2 regions of the Synechococcus sp. PCC 6312 genome follow, and region 1 is predicted to be linked to the other one. Evidence: predicted binding sites of a transcription regulator. Region 1 holds the regulator's gene; the other holds the start of a gene.
The links. The regulator HrcA, encoded in region 1, represses chaperone genes, less so after heat shock. The targets are predictions, from matches to a motif close to TTAGCACTCNNNNNNNNNGAGTGCTAA.

Region 2: groES (co-chaperone GroES) is a predicted target of HrcA. The motif match lies at 2,205-2,231, and genes of this name have one in related genera.

The regions. Positions count from the first base shown of each region.
Region 1 covers NC_019680.1:3,315,021-3,320,999, reverse strand. The annotation lists gene uvrB (excinuclease ABC subunit UvrB) at 1-1,397, shown strand, start outside; gene hrcA (heat-inducible transcriptional repressor HrcA) at 1,670-2,800, opposite strand; gene SYN6312_RS16125 (rhodanese-like domain-containing protein) at 2,969-3,319, opposite strand; gene SYN6312_RS16120 (LPS glycosyltransferase) at 3,522-4,373, opposite strand; gene gatB (Asp-tRNA(Asn)/Glu-tRNA(Gln) amidotransferase subunit GatB) at 4,467-5,960, opposite strand.
Region 2 covers NC_019680.1:1,514,752-1,520,730, reverse strand. The annotation lists gene groL (chaperonin GroEL) at 11-1,648, opposite strand; gene groES (co-chaperone GroES) at 1,739-2,050, opposite strand; gene SYN6312_RS07410 (sensor histidine kinase) at 2,467-3,936, shown strand; gene SYN6312_RS07405 (response regulator) at 3,929-4,330, shown strand; gene SYN6312_RS07400 (diguanylate cyclase domain-containing protein) at 4,433-5,539, shown strand; gene SYN6312_RS07395 (glycogen/starch/alpha-glucan phosphorylase) at 5,574-5,979, opposite strand, start outside.

The DNA of each region.
Region 1 (5,979 bases):
TTGGCCCGGCCTATGAGGATCGCTTAATTCGGGTTGAGTTTTTCGGGGATGAAGTGGAAGCCATTCGCTATATAGATCCAATCACAGGCGCAACGATTCAAAGTTTACAAGGGTTAAATATTTACCCCGCCCGCCACTTTGTCACCCCCGCTGAACGATTGGCCCAGGCCTGTGAGGAGATTGCCACTGAATTAAAAGAACAAGTGCTGAAGCTAGAGTCGGAAGGGAAACTCTTAGAAGCCCAACGGATTGATCAACGCACCCGCTATGACTTAGAAATGCTCCAAGAAGTGGGCTACTGCAATGGCGTTGAAAACTATTCCCGTCATTTAGCCGGTCGCCAAGCCGGAGACCCCCCGGAATGTTTAATTGACTATTTTCCCAATGATTGGCTGCTCGTGATTGATGAATCCCATGTCACCGTGCCACAAATTCGAGGCATGTATAACGGTGACCAGGCCCGCAAAAAAGTTCTCATTGATCATGGATTTCGGTTGCCCAGTGCGGCGGATAATCGTCCCCTGAAAGCCCCAGAATTTTGGGATAAGGTGCAGCAATGTATTTTTGTTTCGGCCACGCCGGGGGATTGGGAAATTGAAGTCTCAGAAGATCACGTTGTCGAGCAAATTATTCGACCCACGGGGGTGATTGATCCAGAGATTTTTGTCCGGCCCACGACAGGGCAAATTGATGATCTCATGGCAGAAGTCCAGCAACGGACTCAACTCAAAGAACGGGTCTTAATTACCACCTTAACCAAACGGATGGCGGAGGACTTATCGGAATATTTTCAAGACCGCCATGTCCGAGTTCGCTATTTACATTCCGAAATTAATGCGATTGAACGGATTGAAATCCTCGATGATCTGCGCAAAGGTACTTTTGATGTCTTGATTGGCGTAAACCTATTACGGGAGGGGCTAGATTTACCGGAAGTATCCCTCGTAGCGATTTTAGATGCTGATAAAGAAGGGTTTTTGCGGGCCGCGCGTTCTCTGATTCAAACCATTGGCCGGGCCGCCCGTCATATTCGGGGACAAGCCATTTTGTATGCTGACCGAATTACTGACAGTATGGAAAAAGCGATCTCCGAAACGAATCGCCGTCGCCAAATTCAACAGGCCCATAATGAAACATATGGCATTATCCCCCAACCCATTGTTAAAAAATCTAGTAATGCAATTTTGGCTTTTTTAGATGTGTCCCGCCGCCTCAATGCCCAAGAATTAGAAACGGCTGTTTTACAGGTTGATGATTTATCCTTGGATCAAGTTCCAGAGTTAATTCAACAACTAGAGGGCCAAATGAAAGATGCAGCCAAAAAGTTAGAATTCGAGGCAGCAGCCAAATTCCGGGATCAAATTCAACAGCTACGGGATAAGCTTCTAGGGCACTGAACGAATCAACCGCTTGTACCGGAATGGCTTGGCTCAATTCAAATCTGATTCATAAACTTCTTGTTAATCTTGCTAGGGTGAGTCCGTTAATTTTCGCTGATCCGGCCCCCGACCCAACTATAACGTGACTCATTTAGGGCCCTTATTGGGACAAGTCAAGACATGCTCTATAGGCAGTCCTTTTAAGATTCCTACTCTCTCGGAACAGTCTGCGTAACGCTGTAGATGAGAAATGTGATAGAGTTCCATCCCAATATAATCTCATCTTGCGATTAGGAAATTCCTAAAGTCCCCTCAGAAATCAATGTTGTTGATAGATAATCGGCCGCAGTTTCCACTAGGGTCATGGTACGGGCATAGGGCATTCGAGTTGGGCCTAAGACCCCAATCGTTCCCATTGGGCAATTGCCCCGCCGATAGACACTGGAGACTAAAGCACAGGATTGCAACGGGAGAAGAGGATGTTCGGTTCCAATGGTGACACGGACACGCGTGGCTAGGGGGCCAAACCGCTGGCCTGGGTTTATGTTGGTGTGTTCTTCATCCCAGGCTCCAATGAGTGACCAGAGTTGTTCGGTTTCAGCTTCTAATAATTGCAGTAATAATTGCACCTGTTCTCGTTGGGAAAATTCCGGTTGTTGAATCACTTCTGCCAGGCCTGTGACAATAAACGTACCTGACTTCCGAAGTCGAGTTTGGGGGATAAGGCTTGTGAGTAATTGTTGGACTTCTTGGGCAATGGATTGAAACTCAGCATCCAGCTTTTGCCAATCTAAGACCGAGAGTTGGGCTAAGGTTTTGCCTTGGAGATGATGATTTAGGAAGTTCGTTAAAACCTGTAACACTTGTTCATTGGTTTCACTGCTCTGGCCTGGGGGAAGTTGCAAAACCACTGACTGGGTTTCATAACTATCTAAAATGACAATGACCATCACCTGATCAGGGGCAATCGCCACTAACTTGACCACATAAATCGTATTTCCGAGGGTTGGCGGCATGGTAATTAAGGTGACACAGCCACTTAAGGTTGAAAGTAATTGGGCCGCACTGCGTAAAATTGCTTCCAGGCCGGGCTTTTCCCATTGGTCTGGCTTCTCAGGGTCTAAACGTTGAGCTAATAGTTTTTCAACCCGCCGGGCAAAATCTGGGATCGGTGAAATTAACTGATCCACATAAATCCGATAACCAAAATCAGAGGGAACTCGCCCCGCTGAAGTATGGGGTTGATAGAGTAATCCAGACTTTTCCAAAACCCCCATGATATTGCGAATGGTTGCCGAACTCACCTGTAGATTATATTCATCAACTAAAACCTTAGAACCTACGGGTTCGGCTGTGGCAATGTAGTGGTTAATAGTGGCGGAGAGAACCTGCTGTTGACGTTGACTCAGTTCGAGGGGCATAGGTAAATTCACAACGAGATTGCTAAAAATAAATTCAAATAAATTTTAGAGAATGTCTCTGGGCGATGGATACCAACCTAAGGGACTGAATTCCGACCAACCAGGAGAGAGTTATAGCGATAGTTTAAGAGAGTTTAAGGATTTTTGCTGAACAATAGCAGATCGGGCTTAATAATGGGGCCAGGTTGGCTGAATTTCATCAACATAGGCATCAATCCCACCCGTAATATTTTTGACCTGGGAATAGCCCTGCTGTTTCAACCAGTGACAAAACTGGGCCGAGCGGATTCCATGATGGCACAATGCCCAAGTTTCTTTGGTTGGGTCAAGAATTGCGGAAATCTTGCCCTGCCACTGCTCAAATTGGCTGAGGGGTAAATTGATAAAGCCGGGAATGGCGACAATCTCCAGTTCCGCTGGTTCGCGCACATCCACCAATTGCACCACCGGATTACCACTGGCGAGTTGCTGCTCTAAATCTTGAACTGTCACGGCTTCTAAGCCTCTGCCATAGACCATCTTGATTAACCATTGTCAGAGTTGACTTTATTATGGGCAGGAATCAGGCGCGATAAATATTTTCACACATAGCGTTACTCACGTAGGGCTGTTATTGGGAGAAGTCAAGAAATACTTGATGGGGAATCTTTTTAAGATCTCTACTCTCTCAGAACAGTCTGTGTAACGCTATAAATAGTAATTTTCACTATCGCCTCATAATTTAGGGGGGTGATTTTCCTAAGGCATAAGCATGCCAAAGTTCTGCATAGGGAATATTTTTGGATGACCAAGGTTTATGGTGGCCACCACTCCAATGAAGAATTCCAATTTCTGAGCGGGGTTTGCGCAAGGCCCAACTAATCCAGCGATAATTACCAAACCCACAGCAATTCCATTTCCGATCGAGGTGAATATAGTCTTTGAACATCAGGTTCAGCAGGGTTTCATCATTGAGTTGGAACAGCCGATAATTGTACTGGGCTTCCCACTCCAAATAACGGTAGAGTTGTTGATAGTTTTGATCCCCCCAAAAGCTCAAATCTATAAATAAAACTCCGGCATTAAAGGTTTGCTTAAATTTCCGCAGTTCTGAGATCGCCACCCAAGGTCGGGAAAAATGAAAAATTGCCGGAAAAAAATTGGGGGTCGCCGCAAAATAATGCTCAGAAGTAAACGAAATCGAATCAAACAAGGCCGCAATATCTTGGAGAACGATCAAATCCGTATCGAGAAAAATCACCTTGCCCAGGTCGGGAAAAATATCCTTCAGAAATAGTCGGGAATAGAGCAGGAAGATGGCGTTCTCACTCTTGCGGGATTTGGGTTGATATTTGCGTTGAACATAGTCTTGAATGATCGGGTTGGGATGATACTCACGGACACGGAACTGAAACGGTGGGTGAGGAAAATAGGCGTTAATTTCGGACTCAAAGAACGTGGCCTCAGTGGGCGGAGTAATAATGTGGAGAAAGAGACGACCCGGTGAGGCTGTATTTTGCAGAATTGAATTAACTGCCGTGATTAAGCCAAACAAGTAGCTTTTATCTAGGGCAAAAATCAGATGAATGGGCATAAGGAAGTCGCAACACTCCAGAAATGAACTTGGCTTGAGCAGGGGGAGAGTGACAGGAACAGCTTACGGCCCGAAGTCTTGAGTTGGCCCAAATTAGGCATTGAGTTTTTTCTGCAGCAGTTGGTTGGTGAGTTTGGGATCAGCCCGCCCACCGGTTTTTTTCATCATCTGTCCGACAAAGAAGCCCTGGAGTTTCGTTTTCCCCGCCCGATATTGGGCTAGTTCTTCGGGGTGGGCCGCGAGGACTTCATCAATCAGTTTTTCCAGTTCGCCTGTATCGGACATCTGCACCAGCCCTTTTTTCTCAACCAAGGCCTGGGGAGAGCCACCGTTCAGCAGTAATTCCGGGAGAATATCTTTGGCAATTTTGCTACTGATCGTTCCTTTTTCAATCAAGCCAATCAACTCAGCCAGGCCAGCCGGGGTTAAGGGAATATCCACTAAGGTGCGTTTTTCGGTTTTGATGTAGGCCGTAATATCCCCCATAATCCAATTGGCCGCTTGTTTGGGATTGGCTCCGGCGGCAACAACGGCTTCAAAATATTCGGCGGTGGTGCGCTCATCGGTTAGAACACGGGTATCGTAGGCCGATAGTCCCAATTCCGATTCGTAGCGATGCCGTTTTTGGGCCGGGAGTTCGGGGAGTTCAGCTAACCAGGCCTGGTGTTGGGCTTCACTAACTTCAATCGGGCCTAAATCTGGTTCCGGGAAATAACGGTAATCACTGGAGCCTTCCTTGACCCGCATTGTAAAGGTTTGTTGGCTGGCTTCATCCCAGAGGCGGGTTTCTTGGACTAGTTTTTCACCCTCTCGCAGGGCCTGGACTTGACGAGCAATTTCAAAGTCAATCGCTTTTTGGATCGCACTAAAGGAGTTCATGTTTTTAATCTCAACTTTGGTGCCAAATTTCTCTGTTCCCACCGGCCGCACGGAAATGTTCACATCACACCGGAGGGAGCCTTCCTGCATATTCCCGTCACAGACCCCCAGATACCGTAAGATTCGCCGCAGTTCTTGGGCATATTCCGCCGCTTCTTGACCAGAGCGTAAATCAGGTTCAGAGACAATTTCGGCTAACGGCACCCCAGCCCGATTGAAATCTACCAAGGAATAGCTCGATCCTGAGAGGCGATCACTGCCTGCATGGACTAACTTCCCGGCATCTTCTTCCATGTGCAGCCGTGTAATCCCAATCCGTTTGCGAATCGGTTGTTCGTTTTCATCTAAAAGTTCAATTTCTAGCCAACCATGCTCAGCAATCGGTAAATCATACTGGGAAATTTGGTAGTTTTTCGGCAAGTCCGGATAAAAATACTGCTTCCGGTCAAATTTACTGTAGGGGGCAATCTGACAATTGAGGGCTAACCCTGCTTTAACCGCATATTCCAAAACTTTCTGATTTAGAACGGGGAGAGTTCCGGGCAGTCCTAAGCAAATTGGATCCACATTGGTATTGGGGGGCTGGCCAAATTGGGTGGAACTGTTGGAGAAAATTTTGGTATTTGTACTCAATTGACAATGAACCTCCAGGCCAATAACGGCTTCATACTCAGTGGCAATGGTGGTGTTCGTCAAAGTAGCAGTCATATCGGTTCAACTCAGCCGC
Region 2 (5,979 bases), 1.8 Mb from region 1:
AATTGGGGTCTTAGTAGTCAAAGTCTCCACCCATGCCCGCACCGGCCCCAGCAGGAGCAGCGTCTTTGGGTTCGGGTTTATCGACAATGATACACTCGGTAGTCAAGACCATACCGGCAATAGAAGCCGCATTTTGCAAGGCAGACCGGGTGACTTTGGCGGGGTCAACAATCCCAGCAACAAACATATCGACAAACTCATTGATGGCCGCATCGTAGCCAACATTGAAGTCCTTCTCTTTCACCCGCTCAGAGATGATCGCTCCATTTTGACCGGCGTTTTCGGCAATCCGGCGCAGAGGAGCAGTTAAGGCCCGCTCGACAATGCCAGCCCCAATCAATTCCTCGGCCTGGAGGTTTGCCGCGGCCCAAGTCCCCAACTCTGGGCCCAAGTGAGCCAAGGTTGTCCCACCACCAGGAACAATCCCTTCTTCCACCGCAGCTTTGGTGGCGTTGATGGCATCTTCCAAGCGGAGTTTGCGATCCTTCATTTCGGTTTCGGTAGCAGCCCCGACTTTAATCACGGCCACACCACCAGCGAGTTTAGCCAAGCGCTCTTGGAGCTTCTCTTTGTCGTAGGAAGATTCAGTTTCTTCCATTTGACGGCGGATTTGCTCACAGCGGGCTTTGACTTGCTTCTCATTGCCTTCAGCGACCAACGTGGTATTGTCTTTGGTGATTGTGATCCGGCGGGCTTTACCCAACATTTCCAATTTGGCAGCGTCGAGTTTCAAGCCAGCATCTTCGGTAATTACTTGCCCACCAGTGAGGACAGCAATATCTTCCAGCATGGCTTTGCGGCGATCCCCAAACCCAGGAGCCTTGACAGCGGCCACATTCAGAACACCCCGTAAGCGGTTGACCACCAAGGTAGCCAGGGCTTCTTTTTCGATATCTTCAGCAATGATCACCAAGGGCCGACCAGCGCGGGCAACTTGCTCCAGAATCGGCACCAAGTCTTGGACGAGGGTGATTTTCTTGTCGGTGATCAAGATAAACGGCTCATCTAAAACTGCTTCCATCCGCTCGGTGTCGGTGGCGAAGTAGGGCGAGATGTAGCCTTTGTCAAAGCGCATCCCCTCGGTGACTTCCAATTCAGTCGTCATAGATTTGCCTTCTTCCAGGGAGATAACCCCTTCTTTGCCGACTTTATCCATGGCCGAGGCGATCATTTGACCGACTTCTTCGTCATTACCAGCCGAGATAGCAGCAACTTGGGCAATAGACTTAGAATCTTCCACTTGCCGGGCGTGGGCCGCAATCTTATCCACCAGGAATTGGGTGGCTTTATCAATCCCGCGTTTTAAGGAGATGGGATTAGCACCGGCCGCAACGTTCCGCAGGCCTTCTTTGACCATGGCATGGGCCAAAACGGTAGCCGTGGTGGTACCATCTCCAGCAGCATCATTGGTTTTGGAGGCAGCTTGCCGAATTAAAGCCACACCTGTGTTTTCGATGTGATCTTCGAGTTCAATTTCTTTGGCAATGGTGACACCGTCATTGACGATTTGGGGAGCACCAAATTTTTTCTCAAGGACGACATTCCGACCTTTGGGGCCGAGGGTAACGGCCACTGATTCGGCCAAAATATCCATCCCTTTTTCGAGGGCGCGCCGGGCGTTTTCGTTATAAATGATCCGCTTAGCCATAGGTTTAATCCTGTTTTAACAATTCAACAATGGTTTGATTGAGGCAAAAAGATGTGCAATCAGATGTGTGAGGTGCTCAGGGGAGCAAACTTAGGCCACAACTGCCAGGATGTCTTTTTCGGACAAGAGAATATATTCTTCACCCGCCAACTTAACTTCAGTGCCGGCGTATTTGGAGTAAAGAACTTTATCGCCAACTTTGACATCGAGTTCTTGGCGAGTACCGTCATCACTGCGCTTCCCAGGCCCCACGGCGGTGACTTCTCCCACTTGAGGTTTTTCTTGGGCATTATCGGGTAAAAGAATCCCACCCGCGGTTTTGGCTTCGGCTTCGCTGACCTTGATAAAAATCCGGTCACCGAGGGGTTTTACCGTTGAAACACTCAAAGATACTGCTGCCATACGGACTATGTCTCCCAACAATTAGAGTTGATTGAGTAAAAGGAGGGTGATGAACAAGTTCAGGAAACTGATGCACATCAGTGGCCCCAAACTCGTTAGGATGGAAAGATTAACTGCCAAGTCCCAAAGCTTCATTAAGAGCATCCGTCGAGATTTAGCACTCTCCACCTCTGACTGCTAACTTACCGAGAAACCCCTATCCATAGCAATCACATCTTGAGTACGGCTTCCCGAACTAGGGTCTTGATGGGTGAATTTATTTAGACAAGGGCTTGATACAAGGTCAAGTTCTCGGAAGTTGTACCCAGGGGACTTGAGGACAGATGTCTTTAAGGAATGAGACTTCGATATACTGCAATCATTCACCTGGGCCATGCTTTGTGTCGGTCAATCGCCTGAGGACAACACTGACTACCATGTTTGAAAGCCACACTGGGGTTAGAGACTTAAGTTCATCAGAGTTAGCATTTCGGAGTATTTTCGAGAATGCTGCCGAAGGGATTTTCCAGACGGATTTGGCTGGACGCTATATTCGAGCTAACTATTCGTTGGCAAAAATTTATGGTTATGATTCTCCAGAGGCTTTAATTCAAGATCAGCCTAATGCCAAGGCCGGTTTGTATGTGGAACCCCAGCGGCGGCAAGAGTTTATTACCTTGATGGCCCAGCGGGATACCCTGACTGATTTTGAATCGGCGATTTATCGGCGGGATAGGAGCATTATTTGGATTTCCGAAACCTGTCGGGTGGTGCGTGATCAGCAGGGACAAGTCCAATATTATGAAGGTTTTGTTCGAGATATTACTCAGCAACGGTTGGCCATGGATCAACTGAAGTCCACGGAAGCCCGTCTCCAACAACGAAATCAAGAACTTGCTGAAGCCTTAAGCCAACTCCAAAACACGCAGCGAGAACTTGTTCATTCCGAGAAGATGGCGGCTTTGGGGCAGTTAGTAGCGGGGGTAGCCCATGAAATTAATACGCCCTTGGGGGCCATTCGATCATCCATTGAGACCATTGATTTATTTGCTCAGCGCACTCTCCCAACTCTGCCAGATGTATTGCGGAACCTCTCCCCCGAATTGTTTGCGGCCTTTACATCCCTAAGACAGTCTTGCCTCCAGGATACATTGCAACTCTCCAGCCGCGAGCGACGACAACATAAACGGCGCATTGTTCCGATTTTAGAGGAGTTGGCGGTTGAAAACCCTGATGGTTGGGCTGATACCCTGATTGATATTGGAGTTTTGGGAGACTTAGCCCCGTTTTTGCCCTTACTCCAGGCCCCAACGGGGTTAGAGGTTATCGAATTAGCCCATCAATTAGCCCTATTAGAACGCAGCACCCACACGATTACCACCGCCATTGAACGGGCCGCCAAAGTCGTCTTTGCCCTAAAAACCTATGCCCGTTTTGATCAATCCGGTCAAAAAGTGGTGGCGCAGGTGACGGATGGGATTGAAACCGTCTTAACCCTCTATCACAACAAACTGAAGCATGGAGTCGAGGTAATGCGGGAGTATGAGCCAGTTCCCTTAATTCCCTGTTATCCCGATGAACTCACCCAGGTGTGGACAAATTTAATCCACAATGCGCTCCAGGCCATGGACGAACGGGGCCGCCTCGAAATCCAGGTTAAAAACCAACTCCAGGCCATTGAAATTCAAATTACCGATAGTGGGCCGGGAATTCCCGATGAAGTCATGCCCCGGATTTTTGAACCCTTTTTTACGACCAAACCCATTGGTGAGGGCAATGGCTTAGGCTTAGATATTGTCCGCAAAATTATTGACAAGCACCAGGGAACAATTGCGGTTAACTCCCGGCCTGGGGAAACAACCTTTACGATTACCCTACCTGTTCAGGAGTCTGTCGGCCATGCCTAAGCCGGTAATTTTATGTGTGGATGATGAACGGGTGATTTTGGAAAGTTTACGCACCCAACTAAAAAACGCATTTGGAGACAAATATCTCTACGAAACTGCCGAGAGTGCCGATGAAGCAATGGAACTGATTGATGAACTCCAAGATGAAAATTCTGACGTGATTGTGATTGTCTCCGATTGGCTGATGCCGCGAGTGCGGGGGGATGAATTTTTGATCCAAGTCCATCAAAAATTTCCCAAGGTTGTCAAAGTGATGTTAACCGGCCAGGCTGATGAAGCGGCGGTTCAACGGGCCCTCGAGCAAGCTAATCTCCATCGCTGTCTAAGTAAACCGTGGCATAGTGAAGAATTGGTAGAAACAATTATTTCGGGCCTGGGGCCACAGCCGTTTTAAGGGCGGTAGTTTCGGTAAATCTGCGGTAGTCGTTTGATAGATTAGCCCCTAAGATATTGGATAGACTGAGCCTTTAGTTTTTTGTCCCATTGGAACTTACCCTTGTCTGGCCCACCCCCCCACACCCCAAAACCAGTTGTCATCTGTATTGATGATGAGCCAGCGGTTTTAGAGAGTTTGCGGATTGAACTCCGGCGAGCGTTGGGGGATGAGTGTGTGATTGAAACGGCTGAGGGGGCTGAAGACGCGTTATCCCTGATGGAAGAACTACGTCAGGATGACTGTGAGATTGCCCTTGTCCTTTCGGACTACATCATGCCGGATCTAAAGGGGGATGAGTTACTGGGCCGCATTCATCAGATGTCGCCGAACACCTTAAAAATTATGCTGACCGGGCAGGCAAACTTAGAAGCGGTGAGTAATGCCCTCAAGTTATCTAAGCTTTATCGCTATATTTCTAAACCTTGGAATCCTGAAGACTTAAAGTTAACTGTCTTAGATGCTGTCCATAGTTACTTGCAAGATCGCAAAATTGATGAACAGAACTACCGCTTGATGCAGTTGAATCAGGAACTAGCCCAAGCCAACCAAGAACTTAAACGGCTTGTTGAAGAACAGTCGGAAATTATTGCGGCTCGGACGGCGGAATTGGAACGGGCTAATCAGGAACTTATGCGCTTGTCAATTACTGATAGTTTGACGGATTTAGCCAACCGCCGCCATTTTGATGCCGTCCTCAGTCAAGAATGGTTAAGTGCAATTCGGGAAAAAACGTCCTTGGCCATGATTTTGGCTGATGTGGACTTTTTCAAGCTCTACAACGATCAGTATGGGCATCATGCTGGAGATATCTGTTTGCAACGGGTCGCGCGGGTTATTCAACAGGCGGTGCATCGCCCCCGAGACTTGGTAGCTCGCTATGGTGGGGAAGAGTTTGTGATTGTTCTCCCCAACACCGATATTCAAGGGGCGGCGTTAATTGCTGAGCATATTCGTCAGATCATCTACACCGAGCAAATTCCCCACCAAGCCTCCTTAGTTAAACCCTATCTCACCCTCAGTTTTGGGATTGCTGCTCTACTACCGGCTCCCCAAGAATCTCCCCTTGTCCTGTTTAACGCAGCTGATCAGTCTCTCTATCAAGCTAAACATCAAGGGCGAAATCAGATAGTAACAGCGCAACAGTTTAAGACTCCTTTGGCTTCCTAGGAGATGTAAGAAATTAACACGAACACCCTCAGGATTACTGATACCCACCATTGAGCTTAATGAAGACTGGACTGACGTGCCAAATATCCTGGCAATAGTCTTGAATGGAGCGATCTGAGGAAAATTTACCCATCCGGGCCGTATTCAAAATGGACATGGCTAACCACTGTTCACGGTTTTGATAGGTCTGACTGACTTGCTGTTGGCAATCCATATAACTCTGATAGTCTGCCATTAGATAATATTTATCTTGATTCCAGAGGCCGTTCAAAAGGGGTTGAAACAGACTAGTATCTCCGTGGGAAAAGTGACCACTGGCAATTAAGTCTAAAACACCCTTGAGTTGGGGATTATTGTGAATATAGTCCCAAGGCTGATAGCCCTTTGCCCCCAACGCCTGGACTTCTGGAGTGGTTAAGCCAAAGAGAAAAAAGTTTTCG